4 regions of the Alteromonas sp. AMM-1 genome follow, and region 3 is predicted to be linked to each of the others. Evidence: predicted binding sites of a transcription regulator. Region 3 holds the regulator's gene; each other region holds the start of a gene.
What was found. The regulator sigma-54, encoded in region 3, starts transcription at its own class of promoters, with help from an activator protein. The targets are predictions, from matches to a motif close to GTTGGCACGNNNNTNGNNT.
Positions count from the first base shown of each region.

Region 1: ACLR2L_RS17225 (formate/nitrite transporter family protein) is a predicted target of sigma-54. The motif match lies at 3,065-3,083, and genes of this name have one in related genera.
Region 2: ACLR2L_RS09225 (DUF3192 domain-containing protein) is a predicted target of sigma-54. The motif match lies at 2,341-2,359, and genes of this name have one in related genera.
Region 4: ACLR2L_RS13880 (DUF1328 domain-containing protein) is a predicted target of sigma-54. The motif match lies at 3,201-3,219, and genes of this name have one in related genera.

Region 1 is NZ_JBLBUE010000165.1:540-6,467, reverse strand. Features, by position in the region: partial or broken gene ACLR2L_RS17235 (FAD-dependent oxidoreductase) at 1-55, opposite strand, end outside; gene ACLR2L_RS17230 (protein kinase domain-containing protein) at 327-2,027, opposite strand; gene ACLR2L_RS17225 (formate/nitrite transporter family protein) at 2,033-2,896, opposite strand; gene ACLR2L_RS17220 (nitrate- and nitrite sensing domain-containing protein) at 3,334-4,659, shown strand; gene ACLR2L_RS17215 (hypothetical protein) at 4,784-5,928, shown strand, end outside.
Region 2 is NZ_JBLBUE010000040.1:17,846-23,773, forward strand. Features, by position in the region: gene ACLR2L_RS09205 (GGDEF domain-containing protein) at 1-352, opposite strand, end outside; gene queF (NADPH-dependent 7-cyano-7-deazaguanine reductase QueF) at 390-1,238, opposite strand; gene syd (SecY-interacting protein) at 1,378-1,917, shown strand; gene ACLR2L_RS09220 (hypothetical protein) at 1,942-2,232, opposite strand; gene ACLR2L_RS09225 (DUF3192 domain-containing protein) at 2,411-2,773, shown strand; gene ACLR2L_RS09230 (GNAT family N-acetyltransferase) at 3,017-3,655, shown strand; gene ACLR2L_RS09235 (NYN domain-containing protein) at 4,306-4,779, opposite strand; gene ACLR2L_RS09240 (hypothetical protein) at 5,684-5,928, shown strand, end outside.
Region 3 is NZ_JBLBUE010000006.1:46,988-52,915, reverse strand. Features, by position in the region: gene kdsC (3-deoxy-manno-octulosonate-8-phosphatase KdsC) at 1-201, shown strand, start outside; gene lptC (LPS export ABC transporter periplasmic protein LptC) at 198-761, shown strand; gene lptA (lipopolysaccharide transport periplasmic protein LptA) at 730-1,317, shown strand; gene lptB (LPS export ABC transporter ATP-binding protein) at 1,317-2,042, shown strand; gene ACLR2L_RS02625 (RNA polymerase factor sigma-54) at 2,111-3,589, shown strand; gene hpf (ribosome hibernation promoting factor) at 3,614-3,901, shown strand; gene ptsN (PTS IIA-like nitrogen regulatory protein PtsN) at 3,914-4,363, shown strand; gene rapZ (RNase adapter RapZ) at 4,394-5,239, shown strand; gene ACLR2L_RS02605 (HPr family phosphocarrier protein) at 5,239-5,511, shown strand; gene ACLR2L_RS02600 (pyridoxal phosphate-dependent aminotransferase) at 5,764-5,928, shown strand, end outside.
Region 4 is NZ_JBLBUE010000096.1:1,313-7,240, forward strand. Features, by position in the region: partial or broken gene ACLR2L_RS13860 (efflux RND transporter permease subunit) at 1-962, shown strand, start outside; gene ACLR2L_RS13865 (hypothetical protein) at 952-1,395, shown strand; gene ACLR2L_RS13870 (endonuclease/exonuclease/phosphatase family protein) at 1,560-2,684, shown strand; gene ACLR2L_RS13875 (hypothetical protein) at 2,758-2,958, opposite strand; gene ACLR2L_RS13880 (DUF1328 domain-containing protein) at 2,986-3,162, opposite strand; gene yfbR (5'-deoxynucleotidase) at 3,396-4,040, shown strand; gene ACLR2L_RS13890 (CC0125/CC1285 family lipoprotein) at 4,078-4,644, opposite strand; gene ACLR2L_RS13895 (response regulator) at 4,801-5,928, opposite strand, start outside.

The DNA.
Region 1 (5,928 bases), on a different contig from region 3:
GGCCTACCATGCCGTTTCCGACAATGACGATGCGTTGTTGTGAAGAAGAAGTCATTTTGTTCACCTTTCTTGGAGACAAAAAAAAGCCCACGACCTTTCAGGGTCATGGGCTCCGTTGCCTGTTTAGCGTTAGCTTTTAAATTGTGTGATGGCGCAATACAAATGAATCGGCATCTTAATGAGGTACTATCAAGATCGATGCCAATAATTAGACACGTTAATTTTCAATGAGTTAGTAATTTACTCGTACTTCCTCACAACCCAAATCGCACCAATTTGATGCAATGACGGCTGCACAGGTGCACTATCATGGTTAAGTGGGTTGCTTATCGAATTAACGCCAACGCCAATAACACTGCTAATACACCCGACACGGTTTGCCAAAACCTCACCGGATTGCGCTCTGCCAGAGGCAGTACTTGTTGATATCCCGGGTTTGGATGCTGTAGGTCATACAGAAATTCAGACAGGCTTGGATAACGTTTGCCAGCCTGCGGATGACATCCGCGTTTCATCGTTTCATCCAGCCAGACAGGCACCAACACATCCCTTTGAAGCAAACGCTGATAACGCAGTTTGTGTAATGCACTGTAACTGGTTGTTTTGGCGACCGATGTGCCATAGGGATGACCGCCGGATAACGCGTAATAAAGCACACAGGCAAGCGCGTACTGGTCAGCCTGTTCATTGGCCCACAGGCCCACAAAATATTCAGGTGCACTGTATAGTAAATCACCGGGGATAATAAGTTGATTTGGGTCGTCTAAAAACTGATGACCATCAATACTAGCGCTGCCAAAGTCAATTAATACCAGCCTGCCGGTGTGGGTTAACAGTATATTCTCCGGCCTGATATCCTGATGTAGAATGCCTTTTCGATGCAATGCAGTAAGCGCAGTTACTAATTGAGCGGCCCACTCTCGGACTTGCTTCACTGTTGCCTGACCCTTGTCTAGCAAGTGCTGGCGCAGGGTTTGCCCGTCAAGAAATTCAGTTAGGGTGTAAAACGTACTTCGGTACTCATCTGACTCGACGGTTTTCATTACATGGGGATTGTTTACCCTACGCGCTACCCACTCCTCTTTGGCCATGTCGTCCAGAAAGCCAGCATTGTTACTTTGCGTAGTTGACGGCACTTTAAACACCGCCCGCTTTAGCGTGGTTTCATGCTGTGCAATGAACACATCGCTGCGATCAGAACGACTCAGGCAGGTTAACAATTGCCAGTTGTCGATAGTGGCACCGATGTCCAGATGCGGATTTCTGGGCAGAATGCCATGTTCGTCGTACGGGGAAATAACACCGGTTGCTGTACTGGCTACCACCAGTAATTGAATAGTCAGGTTGTCCGAACTACCGGCAACCAATGCGTTCTCTACCACCTGTTCACAGTACTCGGTAAGCTGATCGTGGTTTTCCGGCATACCGTTAAACAGGGTTGCAGCGTTCACGTAGTCTGCAACCCCATCGGTCATCAACGCAAATTTGTCGCCGGGTTCAATATCGATGAGTTGAATATCCACGTCGAGTGCCGGCTTTATGCCCAGTGCATTGGCAAGGTACTGCTGACCACTCTCTGATACGCCCGTGTGCGCCTGGGTTAACTGTGTTACGTTATCACCGCGACAATGCAATATTGTACTGTCACCACAGTGAATAACGGTTGCACTGTTGTGCTGCAGGATCACACCAGAAAACGTACACACATAACCCCTGTCCGGATTCCCCTGATAGGGGCTATGAGCACTTTTTATGTATAAGGCGGTGTTGATGGTTTCCAACACTTTTCGCGCTGCTCTGGCTGATGACCAGTTTTCGCTGGTCAGCAGGTAATCGCGATTAAAATGTGTAACAGCCAGTTCACTGGCGTATTGACTAACCTGGCTGCTACTGATCCCATCCGCTATGCTTGCCACCACACCCCGCCGCCCTAAAACGGCACAATCAGGCACTGTCATTGCCTGACAGTCCTGATTGATTGGCTTGATGCCGCTACTGGAGCATGCGCCCCAGCGAACAGTTAACACAAACGTTATACCTTATCGTTAACCTTGGCTGCTGGAACAGCTTTAGGCGCACCGCCACCCGCAAGAGTGCGTTTAGGTGCCGTTTTGTAGTGGGTTGAGTACAGGGTCAGACCGGTAAATGCCAAACCACCCACCAGGTTACCCAGTGCAGTTGGAATTTCATTCCAGATGAAGTAATCCATGATGGAGAAGTCACCACCCATGATCAAACCAAACGGGAACAGGAACATGTTCACAACCGAGTGTTCAAAGCCCATAAAGAAGAACAACATGATAGGCATCCACATAGCCAGCACCTTGCCGCTCACGTTAGTTGAAATCATTGCGCCAACAACGCCCAGCGATACCATCCAGTTACACAGCATGCCGCGAATAAAGATAGTGATCCAGCCTGCTACGCCATATTCTGCATAACCCAGTGTACGCGCTTCACCAATACCCGCTACTTTTGTGGCAATAGCACCGCCGTCGGTGTTGTAGCCCATGGTAAAAATGAATGACATCATGAATGCCACGGTTAATGCGCCAGCAAAGTTACCCACAAACACCAGCCCCCAGTTGCGCAATATTTGCGGCCAGGTTACGCCGGGGCGTTTGGCAAGCCAGGCTAAAGGTGCCAGTACGAACACACCGGTTAACAGGTCGAAGCCCATTAAGTAGAGCATACAAAAGCCCACCGGGAACAAGATAGCACCAATCAGGAATACGCCGGTTTGTACAGCAATGGTTACTGCAAATACGGCTGCAAGTGCCAGAATGGCTCCTGCCATATAAGCCCGAATTAAAGTATCACGGGTAGACATGTAAATCTTAGATTCACCCGCGTCGACCATCTTGGTCACAAACTCCGAAGGAAGTAGATACGCCATAATCAATCACCTTACTGTTATTAAAGAGTGCACAGCGTTCACTGCTACGTTCGCTGCCGTTTTTCACGCACAAAAAAGCGCCCGCACCACTCCCGTTGAGGAGCAGTCGCGGACGCCTTTGTCCAATCTCGTGCTGTTGGCAAATCCCTAAGACTTGCACACTTCACGTACCAAGTTTCTTGCCAACTTGGTTAAGATTAAAAATTAACCATAAAAATCAGCCAGATAAATCTTTTAGAAAGAGACAAGTGAATACCCAAACCTCAATTCAAATGCGCCAAAATGGCGCAAATTCACCAAAATAGTGCCTCGTTTAACTATGTATTCGCACAATTAATAGTGATATTCGAGCTATGCACCGGAAAATTGCCTATAAACCCACCAATTTAATCTGTTTTTCAATGAATTATGCAAGGAACACTAAACAGGAATGGCTTTTGCTTCAGTTTTTTATCAACACGCTATTTGAGATCGCCATGGGAAAACACAGCGAAATTACCAAGCGCTTTTTGCTGGCAGCCAAGTACCAGGAAATTCAGGCACTTCACCATTTATCGTCGAACTGTCGTACCGTGGAAGCAATTAAAGACATGATCCACCAGTTGCAACGGGAACGTGGGATGTCGAATGTGTTTCTGGGTTCCAAAGGGGATCGCTTTTCAGCCCAACGCGAACAACAAATTCAGAGCAGTCAGGAATGCGAACAGGATTTGCGAAGCCTGCTTAAATCACTCTACCTTGGCAATCACGATAACGGTCAGTCGATGCGTTTGCTCAGCAGCATCACGTTTGCGTTGCAGGGCATGGATCACTTGCCAAATTTACGTGAAAAAGTATCGGCTTTACAGGTAAATACCCTTGAGTCGACAAACGCTTACTGCCGTCTGATTGCCGGATTACTTGACGTTATTTTTGAAGCCGCCGATGTGGCCAGCGATCCGGAAATGACCCGTCTGCTGGTTGCCTTGTTCAACTTTATGCAAGGTAAGGAATACGCTGGACAGGAACGCGCCTGGGGCGCAATTGGCTTCTCCGAAAGCCAGTTTGACAGTACGTTATGCGACAGGATCCACACTCTTACTGAGTCCCAGCAGCAGTGCTTTGAAACCTTTTCCAATTTCGCTGATACCGAAGAACAAGCGATGTGGAACGCGCTTGCCACAGGCGAAGTGTCGGGCAATATTCAGCGGCTGCGGGAAATGATTTGTTCACTGGCAAAAGGCGGTGGCTGTTCGTCGGAACTCAGTGAAGTATGGTACGACATTGCAACACAGCGTATCGATGCCATGCAGCTCATTGAAGAACACCTGACTACGCGACTTAACCAGCAAGCTGAGCTAAGAATTAAGCAGGCTGAGGATGAATTGCGTAATCACGAACTACTGGTTGCGTCGTTAAACAATACGCCTGCACACGCTGGTTCTCCGTTTACCATGTTGTTTGATAGTTCGGTTAAAGGCTTGCGCGGCGCTGAGATAAGAGAAGACGATCTGGTTGAATCCGCTACCCTGTCAGCGCACAAATCCTTTTACGAGCTGATTCGTGGGCAGTCTCAGCGCATTGAAGAAATGGCCGGTCAGCTAGCCGCAGCCAAACAAGCCCTCAACGAACAAAAAGTGATCGATCGAGCTAAATTACTGCTTATGCAACAAGGTAAAATATCCGAACAACAGGCTTACAGAAAACTGCAAACATCCGCAATGGAACAAAATATTCGGATAGCTGAACTCGCGCAACGGGTTGTTCAGCGGGCAGCGAAATAATTGTTGCCTGATGTTGATTAACGTTAAGTTTCACATGTTATACAAAATTCAATAACTATTCGCTTACGTTTCGTTCTTGTGGTTTTCTCGTGTGGTTTTATAACTTCAACAAGCGAGAAATAGGATGCTGCGTAAGCACGTAACACCATTATTGATAGGCGCCGTACTGTGTGTTGCCCTCGCCCCTGACAGGGTATTAGCACAAATAGGCGATACCTTTGCGTCTGAACGCAAAGTCATTACCGATCCCGTGACGGGTGTAAACATCGCCTTTCTGACCAGTCAGCCCGCCGGCGATTCCAAAATATACCCTACTCACCCCCAATGGACTGCCGATGGCAACTGGCTGGTATTTCGCAGTAATCGCGTACCGGGCGAAGCCATGGCCGTTAACGAACAGGATGGTACGCTAGTTCAGGTAAGTGAAGGTGGCTATTTCGGCATGTTGGTGAATGCGCAGCGTTCCAATAAATTATACCTGATGCGCGATGCCAGTTTTGCTGCCGATGCGCAACCGCGTTACGGTAACAGCGAAAACGACAAGCAAATCGTCGAGGTGAATACCGGTGCGCTGCTTACCGATGTCATGGCAAAACGTGTTAAGCCTGCAAGCCATTATCAGCGTGTAGTGGGTATTGTACCTGGCAGTATGGGCGCGGGTGGCGATATGGCACTGGACGCTGCTGAAGATATTATCTATTTTCGAATTGGTCGCGAAGAAGCAGCACGGTACCTGCCTAAGGGCACCAAACCCGAAAGCAACTTTGGCCCCCGAAACATGGGCGCAGGCCCAACGGGCATCGCCAGTATGGATCTGACAACAGGCAAAATTGCCATGGTAGTCGCGCTGCCTTTTCAACTTGGACATATCCAAACCAATCCCTGGGTATCCCGGGAACTGATATTTTGCTGGGAAACCGGTGGTAAGTCACCGCAACGCATGTGGACCATGAAAGTGGGAGGTGAAGTAAAACCCCTGTATCCCGAAGCGGATTATGAATGGGTAACCCATGAAGCGGTTATCACCCGCGATGAGGTCGCTTTCGCCATTATGGGTCATCGCGATGTTGGCACCCATGATGATTGGGGCCCTTCTGCGAGCCGCCTTAAACCCACCGGGCTGGGGATAGTGAATTTGCGCACCAATGAAATGCGTATAGCCGGCCAAACCCGCAGTGGCAGTGGTCTGTGGCATGTACATGGTTCTCCCGACGGGCGCTGGGCAGTGGGCGATGATTTTGAGCGAAGCTTATATCTAATCGACCGCAC
Region 2 (5,928 bases), on a different contig from region 3:
CGACTGAGCTGACAGGTTTGCTCAGCGAAGTGGCCACGCCCAGTGCTTTTTTGGTCAGTTCAGCGTCTTCAATGTGACGCTGAAATTCCTTAATGTCATTGTCCAGCTGGCGCAGCCACTGCTGTGTCAGGTTTTTAAGGTTGGTAGGTTCAAGCATAAACAATTGATTAATTTTGTTTATGCTCACTTTTGCCAGCGTGAAATCTACGTTGCCACTCAAATGGCCCCGGAGCTTGCCAAGCTCTGCATCAATATCAGGAGACAGGCCTTCGTAAAAATTTGTCAGTCTTACAATGAAACCGGCTAACTGCTCGTTACTGGCTTTGAGCGATTGCAACTGCTTTGCGTCCATTTTTGTTCTGTCCTGTTATTAGCGCTGCCAAGGCAGATTACTGCCGGGCCTGACGACTATTTTCTATTTCACTAGTGTAGTTGCTTCGCAGAGGATTGATATCTAATCCGCCACGCCTTGTGTATCGCGCATAGACAGCTAATTTCAATGGCTTACAGAACGCCATTAAATCACAGTAAATCCTTTCAATACACTGTTCGTGAAATTCATTGTGCTGGCGAAACGAAATCAGATAAGCCAGTAAGCCTTCATGATTAATTTTGGGTCCCTGGTACTTAATTTGAATGCTGGCCCAGTCTGGCTGACTGGTAATGAGACAATTTGATTTAAGAAGGTGACTGACCAATGTTTCTTCTGCTTGTTGAGTTTCATCGCAGGTTAGCAGAGATGGCATTGGTGAATAATGAGCTACATCAATATCCAGATCGTCAATGCAGGTTCCTGTGAGGTTGTTAACCGGCATGGCATCAAATTGGTCCGGACCCAACAGCATAACGGTTACAGGCGCATTTGCACATTCGCTTAAATCGTTTTGCAAACAGGCTAATACTTCATCGCGTGAGTCAAATCGGGTTTGGTTAAAACTGTTCAGATACAGCTTGAATGACTTGGACTCAATTAAATTATCAGACGTAACGGGTACACGACATTGCAAAATGGCTACCTGCGGTTTTCCTTTGCTGTTTAACCACGATAATTCGTAACCATTCCAAATGTCGACACCTTCGAAAGGCAAAGGGTGAGAAACACCAATCTGGTCCCGGCTAAGGGAGCGGGGAACGCTTTGTAGCAACCCAGGAGTGTAATTCTCAATATAATCAACACTTTGACCTAAAGTAAGATGAGTGGGAAGCGACAATTCTGTTTTTTTTGTGTGTTCAGTCATGCAACCGGTCTGGCTCCATTTCGAGGTTCAACGGGCAGATTGTTTGCACATCCTGAATAATATCAAGAGGTGCACAGATCTATAATCTACCGGACAAATTTATTACTATGCTGGCAATTATAGCGAAAATGGAGCGGCAATGGAGCAAATCGTTCAACAATCATTGCATAACTTAGTGCAAAGATTACAGGCTGACACCAATACAAACGAGCAGCGATTCAAAATTGAATACGATCCAGACTGGCCATCACCTTGCTACCAGGAAGCTGCTCAGGCTGGAATGGCGGTTAACTGGCAGCCGGTAGTAATGGATCTTCCGCTGAATTTCGCCAATATTGAAAGTGCGTTGAACATCTCCCTGAATGAGCAGTTTTGTCAGTTCTTCACTACCAACTGGAGTTTTAATCTGCTTGCGCAGGCCAGTGATGGTGAGTGTGAACTTTTACAAGTGTGTAATGCTGATGACTTTGAGCGTTTACAGCAAAATTTGATTGGCCATTTAATGATGAAGCAACGATTGAAACAACCGCTTACTTTGTTTTTTGGTCTAACGGATGAAGATGATTTTATTCTCTCTGTAGACAATACCACCGGCGAGGTGGTGCTTGAGCAAGTCGGTAGGCTGCCGGTGCGCAAGCTGGCACCGGATTTGGCCACTTTTTTGGATGGGCTCAGTTAATCAACGCTTGTTGGGAAACTAAACTCAGATGTTGTCGAGCTTGGCAAGCCGGCTTTCCATTACACCGATGGCCTGCTCCAACTGGGCGACCCGGGCTTCCAGCTCTTTAATCCTTTGCTGATCTGTCAGGGTTTTAGGCTTATTGGCTTCCAGTTGCTGGTGCTGATTAAAGCGCTTAATTACTTCAATGGCTTCCAACACACTTACCCTAAAAGGGGCTTTGCCGCGGAGTAAGCCTACGCTGGGAGACTGTCCAGCTTCTGCCAGGCTGATACATATAGCAAACAGGCTTTCAAATTTCTCTTTATCGTTCATAAAAATTACAATTGTGGTCAGAAAAGCTAAATAATTGCCTATTTTGCCTAAAAGTTACATTCAGGCCAAGTGTATTTTTTAAAAATTGTTTTAAATCAACAGTTTATTTTTGGCCCTAATCTTGATTGTATTGGCATAACAACGAAACCTATTCAAATTAGCAAGACAAGGACTAAACATGAAAAAAATATTGTTGTGCACGGCACTGGCGGCTCCACTTTTACTCTCTGGTTGCGTTATTTCAGTAGGGGATGACGACGGTAGAAATTACAACTCGTCCTGGGAGCAGCGGGAATACAATAATCGCAAACACATTTCAAAACTGGAACTCGATGCACACTATGAAGATGTGACCCGCAGTATGGGCGTTGCAGATTTTAACGAGTTACTTCGTCAGGATGGTCATACTTATCGCGTGCTTTACTACAGAACGCAGCGTGCGGCTGATGATGGTATCACTACCAAAGACGAGTGCACGCCGTTGGTATTTGAAGATAACCGATTAATTGGCTGGGGCGAAGAGGCATTACGCAAACTGTAATGAAATCCAGAGACTACCAGTTTAAAGTGTAACATTCTGATTTTAAATAATTAAATAGGCGCTCAAATGAGCGCCTTTTTGCTTTTTCAAAGAAATACGGTTTGGTAGCACAAAAAATTAACAAAAAATTTACCTTTGTGAGGATTTTCAGATAAAGTGAGTATTACTGTGTATTTTCGGCTGTGAGTCGTATTCAGTTTTTAGACGTATAAAAACAACAGCGTTAAACCGGGAGATTGAAATATGGTTCAAGCAGATACCTCACCGCAGCTTGATAATGTCAGAGCGGCTTATCTGTCGGCAGAAGATCTTAAAGTTGCTGCGTCAATTATTTACAATGCCTATCACGACGATCCCATCTTTCTGGAAATCTTCCAGTCTGAGCGTGAGGGATATGAATCACGGTTGCGCTCGGCGATCCGCGAGGAGCTAACGGCGTTTTGGGAAGCTGATCAGCCCATCATTGGATTGTTTGATGAAGGGCGATTACTGGCAGTGGCTTGTCTTACCGGACCTGACAATTCCATTGGCGCTGGTCGGTATTGGCACTGGCGTTTGAAGATGTTACTGACAGCCGGATACTACGGTACCCGTCAGATGCTGGAAAAAGAAGAAAAGATTCGCAGTGCGATGCCAGCTCAAAAGTACCACTTGCTCAGTTTTATTGCGGTGCATCCCGATCATCAGTCACATGGTCTGGGCCATTTACTGATGCGTGCAATAGACAGTGTGTTATTGGAACATCGCGATTCTGAAGGCGTTGGCGTATTTGTTACCGTGCCTAAATACGAGTCCTTTTTTGCTGATGGGTTTTATCAAAAAGTTGCCCAGGTCGAAATTACCACTAAGTTCGGCCATGTGATGTTTCGACCTCGTCCATAACCCTGTTTTGGGTATTCGTTGACAGTCTGTCCCGGCATCGCATGATGCCATTAGCCGAAAGATTAAGATTGTGTCTCACAGCTTTGTACGAAATATCTTACAAAGTTGTGAGACATTGTTCCTTTGTGAGCGTAGGTTTGGCTCACTAAAATTTATAAATACATGAAAGTATTAGTTAAATTTTTATACTACTTTTGTAGTAGGCAATAAATTATTTATTTGTGACAGAACGGTAATAGTAATCTATTCCCAACAGGGTAATATGAGCTTGTCACATGGAAACACGACGAGTCAGGATGACACAAGGACGACCATAGGACTGTTCAGGGATGAGCATAATGAAACAGGCAGTTTCATTTAGGGACAGTAAGGACCGGCCAGGCGGCCAAATAAGGACAACCTCGGGATGAGGAATACTGCACGCAGGATGTGTAGTGAATCAGGGAGTAAAGGAAAGGGATCTGCACAGGATTTGCAGCTCACGCAGGATGTGGTGAGAAAAGATGGAAAGGGGCGTATAAGGATTTTAATCGGGACGATTTAAGTCGCAATGGATCGCTGAGAAGGAAACTCAAAATTCACAGAAAAACGGTGGCCACGGCCACCGTTTTTTTATTTATTCTTTCCGGACAATACCAATTCGGATCCCATTACAACAGTAAGTCAGTATCTATTGGCGTAAACTGAGTGGCGGCCTTTATTAATGAACCGGCACTAAGGGCTTCAACGCCGTATACATGAAATTGCTTTCCCTTATCTCTGGTAATTTTATCTGCAAGCAAGTCAAAGTCACCATCGCCGGAAACCAATATGATTTGATCTGCCTGGTCTGCGTAGTCCAGAACATCAATAGTAATACCCACATCCCAATCTGCTTTAGCTGAACCATCTGCCCGTTGGATAAAGGGTTTGAGTTTTACGTTAAATCCAATCGCCCGCAAAATATTCTGGAATTCTGTTTGTTTGTTGTCACCACGGTGTGTTGCGTACGCAAAGGCCGCAATTACATTTCGACCTTGGGTAACTTTACGCCAAAAAGCATTGTAGTCGAAGTTGCGACGATAGTGTTGACGGGTGGTGTAATAGACATTTTGTACGTCAACAAAGATGGCGATATTCTGCATGGCATCTCGCACCTGTTTATGAGTGTGCTGCGAGTCTACAAGGATGTTCATACCCTTACCAGATATACTGGCAGAGCGAACTTCTTATAAACAGTAAAAATCTGTGGAGAGTTACGGTAGTTGGTGGTCGCGATTTTCTGTCTGCAAAGTCCTATTTTGTCCCTCTTCTTGTACGACATTTCTTACAGTGTTGTAAGCTTGTTCTAATTAGACTAAAGGTTAACACCTACGCAATTTTCTATGTTGCTGTATTTAAAAAACTTTCTACTAAAGTTCAATGAAAGCATCTGGCTATGCACGATTTTTCTGTAAAAAGTCGCTACCGATAATTATTGGGTTAGATATTATATCTACGTCACAGGGAGAAACGTTGAGTCAGGATGACCCAAGGACGACACTGGACAACCCAGGATGGGGCACACTGGCAAGAAGCCGGTTACAAGGAAGCGGATACAACCGGGATGGTTGATGGACAACTTCATGGAGCGAAGAATACTTTAACAGGACGTAAAGTAAACAAGGATAAAGGAAAGGGACCAGCTAGGGATTGGCTGCTCATTCAGGACGGATGAGAAAGAAGGAATTGCGTGCAGGGGAATAGCGTTAGACGTTATTTGGCACTTTACGCAGAGAGGGATCTTCAAATTTCTATAAAGAGGCGATAGTGAGAGCTATCGCCTTTTTCATTTGTATTGCACAAGTCTCTTGTTTACAGTTTAAAAAACATTCGATATAACTAAATACAATTCATATTTGTTGAACGCAAGAGCATAAGGCCACTGAGCGACGAAGTGTCTGCTGGCCAGCTGTGGGTACGCCTGCTTCATTCCGGTTGTGTGTGAGTTTGGATGGGAAATCGCTAATGATTATTGTATTTGGTTGTAATCGCTCCTGGATTTCCAGAATGATTCGTTGGAGAACCGGTTCAAAATGGTCTCATGTAGCAATATTAGACACTGATGATGCCCATGTTATCGAAGCCAAAGGCGGTTATGGTGTATTGCGTAGTCATCTCAGTGAATTTGAAGCGCGATATCGCGAAATTGAATACCGTGAAATTGATGGCGATATTGGCAGGGCAGTGCAATTAATCGGTAAACCTTTCGACAATGTTGGCATTAAAGGCGTGTTTTTTCGTTCGTTTAAACA
Region 3 (5,928 bases):
ATTGGCGATGATATGCCCGATACCGGCATGTTCGAACATTCTGCCGTGCATATTGCTGTTAGAGATGCCCATCCTCAGGTGATTGCGCAGGCTAACTGGGTAACCACCTTGCCAGGCGGATTTGGTGCCGTGCGGGAAGTATGCGACACCATATTGCAGGCAAAAGGCAAATTGAAAGGCATTCTTGGGGCCAGTGTATGAGCCGACTGGGATTAATTATTGCCGGCCTGTTTATTCTGGCATTAGGGCTGTATTTACCCGGCTTAATGGAAGAGCCACCCAAGCAGGTAATGGATGAAGATGCCCGTGCCCTTACGCCAACCTACCAGGCGCGCAATCTCACCACCACTATATATGACGAAGAAGGCAACCGTATTCAACAAGTCTTTTCATCGCGAATGGAACATTATCAGTTTTTAGGCTTTGTGCTCTTTCTGGCACCGCAATATACTATCTATCAGACATCGGGCGAGCCGCCATGGCAGGTAGTGGCCAGCGAAGGTACACTTTACGATAACAATATGATCCAGTTAGAAAACAACGTGGTGATTGTGAGTAAAAACCCGGACGACTTTGTACAACGGGTTGAAACCGATTATCTGGAAATAGATCTGGACAAACAGTCGATGGTATCAGAAGCTCACGTTGTGATTTCCGGACCTGAATTTACTATTCAAAGCAATGGATTAACGGCCGATTTGCTGAATAAAACTTATGAGTTAAATCAACATGTACAAACCACTTATCAGCCTGCTAACTAGTGCTGCACTAGCTGTGTTAGCAACCACTGCTTATGCAGAACAATCGGACTTTAAAAAGCCGATAGAGCTAAAAGCTGAATCACAATTCTTAGACGGTAAAAATAAAAAGTCGGTGTTTATCGACAACGTACAAATTGTACAAGGCAGCCTGAATATTCTGGCCGACCGGGTAGAAGTAGAAGCCACTGAAGGCAAAGGTAAAGAAGTGTTTTCTGCCACGGGCAAGCCTGCTATTTACCGCCAAAAGCTGGATGATGGTCGCACAGTGGAAGCCAAGGCATTTGAAATTCGCTACGAAGTAGGTAGCCGCACGATCTCGCTAACCGGCAAAGCAGAACTACTGCAAAACAGCTCTGTGGTGAAAGGTGACTCTATTGTGTACAACATGGAAAAAGAGCAACTGATCGCCAAAGGCGATGGCAGTGGCACTGGCCGTGTTACCACGGTATTCAGCACCCAAACTATTGATGCATTAAAGCAGGAAAAGCAAGATAAGCAGGACAAAAAGCCCAAGAATCCCACACCTGATACCGATGCTAAGGAAGACCAGCGCTAATGGCAGTACTCACAGCGAAACACCTGGCAAAATCCTATAAATCCCGCCAGGTGGTACGGGACGTTAGTGTTGAAGTGTCAAGCGGCCAGATTGTAGGTTTACTCGGCCCTAATGGCGCAGGTAAAACCACTACGTTTTACATGATCGTTGGATTGGTGCCACTGGACAAAGGCGACATACGCATTGGCGACATGGATCTAACCCGCCAGCCCATGCATGAACGCGCGCGCCATGGCATTGGCTATTTGCCGCAGGAAGCGTCTATTTTTCGCAAACTCAGCGTATTCGACAACATCATGGCTATTCTGCAAACGCGTAAAGATTTAAGTGCAGATGAACGCCAGAATGAAGCCGATGCCCTGCTTGATGAATTTAATATCAACCATATACGCAATAGTACAGGCATGAGTTTATCGGGTGGTGAGCGCCGTCGGGTAGAGATTGCCCGGGCTCTGGCGGCCAATCCCAAATTTATTTTGCTGGACGAACCCTTTGCAGGTGTTGACCCAATTTCGGTTAATGATATAAAGAAGATCATTCAGCATTTGCGGGATAGGGATATCGGTATATTAATTACCGACCACAACGTGCGGGAAACCCTTGATGTGTGCGAGAAAGCATACATAGTGAGCCAGGGTGAACTGATAGCCCAGGGCACCGCAGAAGAGGTTTTAAGTAATCAAAAAGTGAAGGATGTATACCTTGGTGAGCAATTCAGGCTATAGTTAAGGTAAATATGAAAAAGCTTGATGCAATACCCCATCCAATAACAGGGCGTTAAGAAAAGAAGTAGATGAAACCATCTTTACAACTCAAATTTAGTCAACAACTTACCATGACGCCGCAGTTACAGCAGGCTATTAAGCTGCTGCAACTTTCTACGCTGGATTTACAGCAGGAAATTCAGGAAGCACTAGACGCTAATCCACTGCTGGAAATAGACGAAAGTAGCGATACCGACCACTTTGAAAGAAACAACCTGGATGCCGACAACGAGGCGCAACCCAGTACCAGCAGCGACAGTATGGATACCAACGAAGCGCTGGAGAAGAACGAATTACCCGATGAACTTCCCATCGACAGCACCTGGGACGAATACTACTCAGCAGGCTCGGCCCCTGCACCGGGCCCGTCATCTAACGACGACGAACAAATTTTTCAGGGTGAAACCACCGACAACATTCAGGACCATTTGCTTTGGCAGATGCGTTTAACCCCATTCAGCGATGTAGACCGGGCTATAGCTATCGCTATCATCGACTCAATTGACGAATCAGGATATTTAACGGTTAGCCTGGACGACATTCTTCAAAGCGTAAATTCTGAAGACGATGTGGATGAGCCCATAGAAATGGACGAAGTGGAATGCGTACTGAAACGCATTCAAATGTTCGACCCGATTGGTTCTGGTTCACGGACGCCACAGGAGTGCCTTCTGGTTCAGTTAAAGCAATTTGCCGAAGATACGCCCTGGCTGAACGAAGCAAAAATGCTGATCGACGAATACGCCGACTTACTTGGCAGTAAAGATTATCGAACCCTTATGCGTAAATCGCGTCTAAAAGAGGACGATTTGCGTGAAGCCATGCGTTTGTTGCAAACACTTAACCCCCGTCCTGGCAGTGCTCTTATTACCAAAGAGCCTGAATACGTGATCCCGGATGTGTCGGTGACCAAGCGCAATGGTCGATGGATGGTAGAACTCAATCCGGATAGTTTACCGAAACTGAGCGTTAACCAGCAGTACGCGGCCATGAGTCGCCAAGCGCGTAACAGCTCAGATTCACAGTTTATCCGTTCACATATGCAGGAAGCCAAATGGTTCATTAAGAGCCTGGAATCGCGTAACGAAACGCTGATGAAAGTGGCAAACTGTATTGTGCAACAGCAACTTGGCTTTTTTGAACACGGGCCGGAAATGATGAAGCCCATGGTACTGAATGACGTGGCAGAAATGGTAGATATGCACGAGTCCACCATTTCGCGCGTGACAACACAAAAGTACATGCACACACCGCGTGGTATTTTTGAGTTGAAGTACTTCTTCTCCAGCCATGTTGCCACTGAGTCTGGCGGCGAATGTTCGTCTACAGCAATTCGTGCGTTAATTAAGAAACTGGTTGCCGCAGAAAAGCCCAGTAAACCGCTCAGCGATAGCAAGATTGCTCAATTGTTGGCTGATCAAGGCATTATGGTTGCCCGGCGGACAATAGCAAAATACCGGGAATCGCTTTCGATTCCACCGTCTAACCAACGCAAGAGCCTCATTTAGGCTGAAATATAAGGAAGACGAACTATGCAAATTAATCTTTCAGGTCATCACGTTGAGATTACCGATTCTTTGCGTAATTATGTTGAGACAAAATTTACTAAACTGGAGCGACACTTCGATCACATATCCAATGTGCATGTGATCCTGAATGTTGAAAAACTGAGTCAAAAAGCGGAAGCTACAGTGCACTTAAGCGGTGCTGAAGTGTTTGCTTCGTCTGAAGATTCCGATATGTACGCGGCGATTGATAGCATGGTAGACAAACTGGATAGACAGGTTATCAAGCACAAGGAAAAGCTCAAAAAACATTAAGTCACCAACCTTATGAATATACAAGCGTTAGTGAGCCTGGACCGCACCGAGTGTGCGGTTCAGTGCAATAGCAAGAAACGAATTCTTGAAATTATCAGTGATATCGCCGCTCAGACGAGTCCCGAAATCGACAAGGAAACAGTGCTCAGTGCATTGATGGCCAGGGAGAAAGTAGGCAGTACTGGTATTGGCAATGGTATTGCACTGCCGCACGGCAGGCTGGCAGATTTATCCAAAGTGACCGCCGTGGTGGTGACGACTACGCCCGCTATTGACTTTGACGCCATTGACGATAAGCCCGTCGATATTTTCTTTGCGATATTAGTGCCGGAAAATCAAACTCAAGGCCACTTGCAGACTTTGGCAACTATCGCAGGTAAACTCAGTCAGAAAGATATTATCAAAGCCATTCGTGGAGCCGAAACCAAAGAAGAGGTTATTGCTGCTCTCTGTGATGGTTGAACAACCGGCTAACAAGGAACTGGGCTACACATGAAACTCATCATTATCAGCGGGCGCTCTGGCTCAGGTAAATCTGTTGCGTTACGCGCACTGGAAGACCTGGGTTATTACTGTGTTGACAACATTCCGGTAAATTTGCTGCCCACGCTTACTCACACTGTAGTAGATGAATACGATCAGGTTGCGGTAAGTATTGATGTGCGTAACCTGCCAAAAGACCCGGATGAATTGGTTGAAATTCTGGATTATTTGCCCTCGTCCTGGACAATGACCATCGTGTATATTGATGCCAGCGACGATATCCTGGTTAAGCGATTCAGCGAAACACGTCGTTTGCATCCACTGGCAAAGCTTAACAAATCACTGGCCGAATCCATCCAGGCAGAGCGCGAACTGCTCGCCCCGGTTACCGAACGCGCAGATTTGTATATCGACACCGACAATCTGTCAATCCACCAGCTGGCTGAACTGATCCGCGAACGGATCCTGGGCAAAAAGAGTTCCCGTTTAGTGTTGGTGTTTGAGTCTTTCGGCTTTAAACACGGCATCCCTAAAGACGCCGATTACGTGTTCGACGCGCGCTTTTTACCCAACCCACACTGGGAGCCGGATTTGAAACATTTAACCGGTTTAGACTCTCCGGTAGAAGCATTTCTTGGATCACAACCCATCGTTACCAAGTTTATCTGGCAAATTCAGAATTTGCTGACCACCTGGTTGCCGCACCTCGAACGCAATAACCGCAGCTATGTAACTATTGCTATAGGCTGCACCGGCGGGCAACACCGCTCGGTATTTGTGGCGCAAACGTTAGCCAAACTCTTTAGTGATAAACACCCGGATGTACAAATCCGCCACCGCGAGCTCAACCGATAATGCGTATTGAAAAAACACTGACCATAGTAAACAAACTTGGCTTACATGCACGTGCTGCTACGCAATTAGTACAATTAGCGAATCAGTTTACAGCCACTATTATTGTGAAAAAGGGCGATAACGAATGTAACGCCAACAGCGTATTAGGCCTGATGATGCTTGAAAGCCACCAGGGTGAACAGGTGGATATTATTTGTGAGGGCGACCAGGCTGCAGAAGCGATGGATGCTGTAGAGTCACTCATCGTTGGACGCTTCAACGAAGACGAATAATACCCCGTCACCTGTCCGGTGTTCACCTGTGAATACCGGACATAACCCTCAAATTCCCTCCATTTTGCACAACATTTTTTAATGGCCCAACCATTAAACTGCAACTTATCCGCATTTTTTGTAAGTTTATCCTGATCTCTGCTCTGAACTGCCTATTTCATCTGATTGATTTATATAGGGGTATTGCATTGCCTGTGATTAATAATTAATCTGGATATTCCGTATACTTTATAACCCTGAACAGAGCAGCCTATGAAACGTGAAATGCAAAACTTACCACCTGTTGATTCCTCACGCCGCAAATGGCTAAAAACTGTCGGAATTGGTGCGGGTGCCGCTGCGTTGTCAGCGTGTGTGGATTCGAGTGTGAAAGAACTAAGTGCAGCGGGAATGAAAACCGATCACTTCCCGTCGGCA
Region 4 (5,928 bases), on a different contig from region 3:
CACTGGATATTATTATTGATATTCAGCAACCACCCAGCGACGCTTCATTGCTGCTAAGTGCAAACAGTGTGAATCAACTTCAGTTGGCACAGGCTGCTGTGAAAGCATTCGAAGCAACCGGTAGTGTGACTTCTCTGGTCAATTTTACTGAGCTTGCCAAACAGCTGAACAACAATAAGCCGCTAACTGAATACGAGCTGTCGGCGATTTACTACCTGCTCGACAAAAAAGTAGTCAATCAACTGGTGGGGGCGTACTTTTCGGAAGACGCACAGCAGCTTCGTATGGCAGTTAGAATTAAGGACACTACCGAAGGCCTTGATCGCGAGCAGTTCATGACGCAATTACGCCAGGATATGCAGGCCGTATCTTTGTCTGAACAACACTATCAGCTTACGGGGTTGTTTGTGTTGTATCAGGATATTCTGGCCAGGTTATTTGATTCGCAAATAACCACGCTGGGATTGGTTTACGTGGCGCTTGGTCTGGTGTTTCTGGTGATTTTCCGCTCCGTTAAATTCGCATTGATTGCCCTGGTACCCAATGTATTAACCACACTGGCAATTCTGGGCATTATTGGATGGCTGGGCATCCCGCTGGATATCATGACAATCACCATTGCCGCAATCACCATGGGGATTGCAGTGGATGACACTCTTCACTTTGTTCACAGCTATCGGGCATCAGCAGCGCAAGGTACCGAAGCGGCTACTCGCAATGCGTTTAGTGATAGCGGCATGGCTATTCTTATCACAACGTCACTAATTGCGATCGGTTTTTCGTTATTCGCATGGTCAGATTTTTTGCCCAGTGTGTATTTTGGATTACTGACTGCAATCGCCATGTTATTGGCATTGTTGGCCGACATGACGTTGCTGCCTGCCTTGCTAAATTTGCTGCCTGGTAAACACAACCAGAATATTAACGCGAACATTCAGGAGGGCGCACATCATGCAAAATAAATGGGTTAAAGAGCTGTCAGCTACCTTTTTCGCGGGTCTGTTCATGTTAATTTCCGCCACCATGATTGGACTGGCAGGCGTACATTTTATTGAGGGATTTAACGCCGATATCGATTTTGTCTCGGCGGTGATTAAATCAATCAACGATCTGTTTATAGCACTGGCAACCTATGAACTGGCAATCGGCATCTACAAGGAATACCGTTTTAGCGAAGAAGATGATTTGTTTGATGCCATCCGGCGCACGGTAACGCGTTTTGTGAGTGTGGTGATTATTGCATTGGTGCTGGAAGGATTGATTATGATTATTAAATACAGTCAGTTAGATTTGGCTGGTAATCTGTTCTATCCGGTCGCCGTGGTGGTGGCAGCCAGTTTACTGTTGATGGCATTGGGACTATTCCTGCGCTGGAGTCGGGCAAGCGGAGCGTAGCATTCGCAAGGTCTGTTGGGGTACACTGAGGCCAACATTTACCCCCTATCAGGCTCAGTTACATGACCCACCATTTTTCTTTTAAACACCGGCTTACAGGTATTTTGCTGCTTAGTTTGGTGTTTGGGTGTTCAGAGCAAGTGGCACCCGCAAACACCACCCCTATGACACCTGACACACCAACCATTCGAATTGCCACGTTTAACGTGAGTATGGAAGCAAATAATTATCGCGCTCAGGACATCGTCCCATCAGCTACCACGTTATTAACACTGTTAAATGATCCTGAACAACCACAAATTCGAAATATTGCTGAAATTATTCAGCGGGTTGCGCCTGATATTTTGTTACTCAATGAATTTGATTTTTCGACTGGCGCAGACCCATCGGCAGCGCAGCGGTTTATTAATCACTTTTTGGCTGTAAGCCAGCAGGGGCAGACACCGCAACACTATGATTATGTATATACTGCACCAGTGAATACCGGTGAACCCAGCCCGTTTGATTTAGATCGCGATGGCGAGGCTACAGGTACTGGCGGCGACGCCTATGGCTATGGTATTTATCCGGGGCAGTATGGCATGGTACTGCTGTCAAAATATCCCATAGATTTTGAATCGGTGAGAACGTTTCAGATGTTCCTGTGGCAGGATATGCCCAATGCGCAACAACCTGTTTATCCGGGCACTACTGACAGTTGGTATGACGAAGCGGCCTGGCAGGGTATGCGGCTTAGTTCAAAATCGCACTGGGATATTCCGGTGAACGTAGAAGGAAAGTGGCTTCACGTTCTGGCAATGCATCCTACGCCGCCTAACTTTGACGGACCAGAAGACCGAAATGGTAAGCGCAATCACGACGAAATTCGATTGATGGCAGATTATTTGTCGAGTGACACATCTGGGTATATTTATGATGACCAGGGTAATAGAGGCGGTTTATCGCTCGATTCCCGGTTTGTACTCGTAGGTGATTTTAATGCCGCGGATGCAGGAGACAAATACCGTCCAGGTGTGATTGAACAACTATTGCAACACCCAGCAGTCAATGGCGATGTAGTGCCTGAAAGTGACGGTGGCAAGGCGCATTGCAACGACGCTTATTGCGCGCGATACACCGCAGAGTGGGGAGCTCGAGCAGACTATGTACTGCCGTCGCGATACAACATATCGGTTAAACAAAGCGGTGTGTTTTGGCCAGTGCAATCTGATCCACTGTATCGGTTAGTGGAGAACCGAGAGGCGAGTTCGGATCATCGTCTGGTGTGGGTCGATGTGATCCTGAACTAATGCTTATTTGATTACCCCAGCCATAAAAAAAGCCCATATCCACCGGGATATGGGCTCTTTCGAAGACACGTGATTAACAATCTTTGTCTTTCGCGTCAACGCCTTCCTTAACGTCTTCACAAGCATCTTCGATGGCATTACCAGTATCGGTAACGACTTCATCGATCTTTTCACCTGCATCTTCTGCAGCGCCATCACCACAAGCAATTACACTACATGCAAATGCCGCGATCACTGTCATTTTAAGTACATCCAATAGTTTTAACGTTTTCATAGTCATCTCCTTGTGATGTTAATGGGGTTAAACTCGCGGTGCTTTACCACGTAAAGCGCCTGCAATTAGCGAGATAACCAGCAGTACGACAAACAGGAAAAACAGGAACTGCGCAATGCCCGTTGCGGCACCGGCGATGCCACCAAATCCAAATACTGCAGCAACAATAGCAATAATAAAAAATACAATAGCCCAACCTAACATGATGTCTCCTTTATTTATCAGTAAAGACACATTAGCTAATGCGAGTTGTGTGCCATAACGTATAGCATTGATTATGTTGGGTTTTTGTTGATTTGTGGTTGGGTGAGAACAGCAGGTATAGCCATGGTTACAGGCAGCTGTGCATTTTTTACAGAGTGTAAATCCGGATTGCGGCAGACATTTTGTTGAATAGTCGTTAAGATCGCCCAATCCACCAGAATCAGGAGAATACAATGGCAAACAGCCACTCAGCCTTTATTGGACTTATGCAGCGTGCACGTAACGTTAAACGCTGGCCACTAATGGCTCAGTTTCAATCTGAAATGCTCTCTACCCATATTTATGAAGCATCGGTGATCGCTCATATGCTGGGCGTGATAGCAAAAGAGATATTTAACGAAGCCATTGAACCTGACCGTGTCGCTGCCATGGCTATTTTTCACGAAGGCAGCGAAATCGCTGGTATGAGTGATATCCCGAGTCCGGTTAAATATCACGATCCGGAAACCACACAAGCCATTAAAAAGCTGGAGCGGCGCTTTGAGCAGATGCTCATTAAGACCTTGCCTGAGCCGCTTCAGGCCACTTACGAACCCTTAATTGTGCAAGACAAGAATGATGTGCATGTTCGCCTGGCGAAAGCAGCTGATGTGTTGTGTGCGTATTTAAAGTGTGACTACGAGCTGGCGAAATCCAATCACGAATTTTCCAATGCAATGGAAGAAATGGAAGTACAGCTTAAAAAATACCGGGATATGTATCCGTGTGTTGACTACTTCTGTAAGATCTTTTTGGAAGATGCCAAAGGCACGTTAGACGAGCAAACCAAAGATTTGAATTGGGTAGAGCACGCTAACCAGGCGAACTTAAAAGGCTAGCATGCTTAAATAACGATCGCGCCAACAACATAAAGCGTTATTCTGCAACCCACACAGCCGAGGCCGGGGCAGTCTGACCAATGCCGCCTTGTATCACCAGCGTGTAAAACCGGGTGGGCAACTGCTCAGTGTCGTTTTGGCTGTTATTAACAGCAGGCTGAGCGCGGGTTTGGGCAATTTCACAATCATCTTTTACACAAGGTGATTCCGGCAGTTTTCCGTTAACATCCCGTTCAACAACAGAGAAATCTGCCGGAGGCACAGGTGCGTTTGCCTGTTCTTCTGGCAAGCTGTCAGTGGTACTCGATACAATTCTGTACCACGAAAAACCTTGCTCTTTTGCCAGTGCCGACGCGCGTTTGTGGGCGTAAGCCTCAATTTGATCAAATGCTGTATGTTCATTTGCTGCATAGGCAATGCGAAATGTCGATTCATTCAACTGATGCGTGCTGTATCCAAAGGGTTGCGAAGGGCCGGACGGCTGGAATGGCGTTGGTGAAAGATTCGCACAACCCGACAACATACAAAGCGTCAGCATGGCTACAAACACCACGCGAGTAATGCAAGTGGACGTAAACATGCGGTGTAACACAGTAATATCCATAATGGCTTCCTTTTCTTGTTACCCGGGATGGGTACTGGTTTACAAGATGGAAAGCAAACACTGTGCCTTATAAAATTGCTATAAAATACATAATGTTAAGCTTTAACTGCACGATATCTGAAGCGTGAATTTCACAATGGGTGAAATTTTTACAATTCAGTGGCGTTGTCGAATGGGGATCGTTATTTGGGCTAAATCTTCACGGCTCACCGGCTTCAGCAGCGTTTGTATAATGGGTAAACCTTTAAGTGCTTCAGGATTCGTTTCCGTACCACTTACAATAGTAAACGTTAATGAGTCGGATATGCGCATTAACGACTGGATGAGTTCGTATCCGTTGGCATCGGGTAAATGCAAGTCAACCATAACGTGGTCGTACGCGTTTGGAGAGTCTGTTATTAATTGTCTGGCTTGTCTGGCACTATTAGCAGCAGTGGTTTGGTATCCAAGGGCTGTAAGTAGTATTACCATTAGATCGGCAACATCTTCATCGTCTTCTACCACCATCACTGACGCGCTGGCAGGCTGTTGGGGTAGGCTGGATACAAGGGGTGATTCATGCAGGTATCGAATCAGCACATCACTCAGGGCTTGTCGGTCAATTGGCTTGGCAATCACATTATCAAAACCTTGTTCCAGTAAGGATTCCCGCAGGCCTTTTCTGCTGGCTGCCGTTACGGCCACTACCGGTGTAAATATGCCTTCGCTGCGCAGTGCTTTTAAGCAGTCTATGCCATTCATTACCGGCATATGGATATCCATCAATACCAGGTCAAAAGGGGTATTTGCAGTTTGGCTTTCCTGTATTTTTTCCAGTGCCTCCAGCCCGTTTTTGGCATATTGAACACTAGCCTGAGTGGTTCCCACCAGGCTGCCGGTTAGACGTCTGATATCGCGCAGGTCATCAACAATAAGCACATTGCCGTACAGATCTTTGCGAATACTTACTGGTGTAGCGCGCTGTGGCGCTTCTAAATCCAAAGTTACCCAATGGCTCACATCATCACATTGTAGTGGGATGGTAAAATGAAACTGACTGCCTTTACCTGGCTGAGACTCTACGCAGATTTCGCCGCCCAGACGGTGGACTAACTCCCGGGTGATGGCAAGTCCCAAACCGGCTCCTCCATGATTGGCTTGCATCAGATCTTCAATTTGCTCAAAGGGTTGAAATATTTTATCCAGCTTGTCTTCGGGCATGCCAATACCGGTATCTTCTACGCAGAATATCAGTAATTTTTGGGGCGCACTTGCCTTAATCCTAATGGTTACCTGACCATTCGG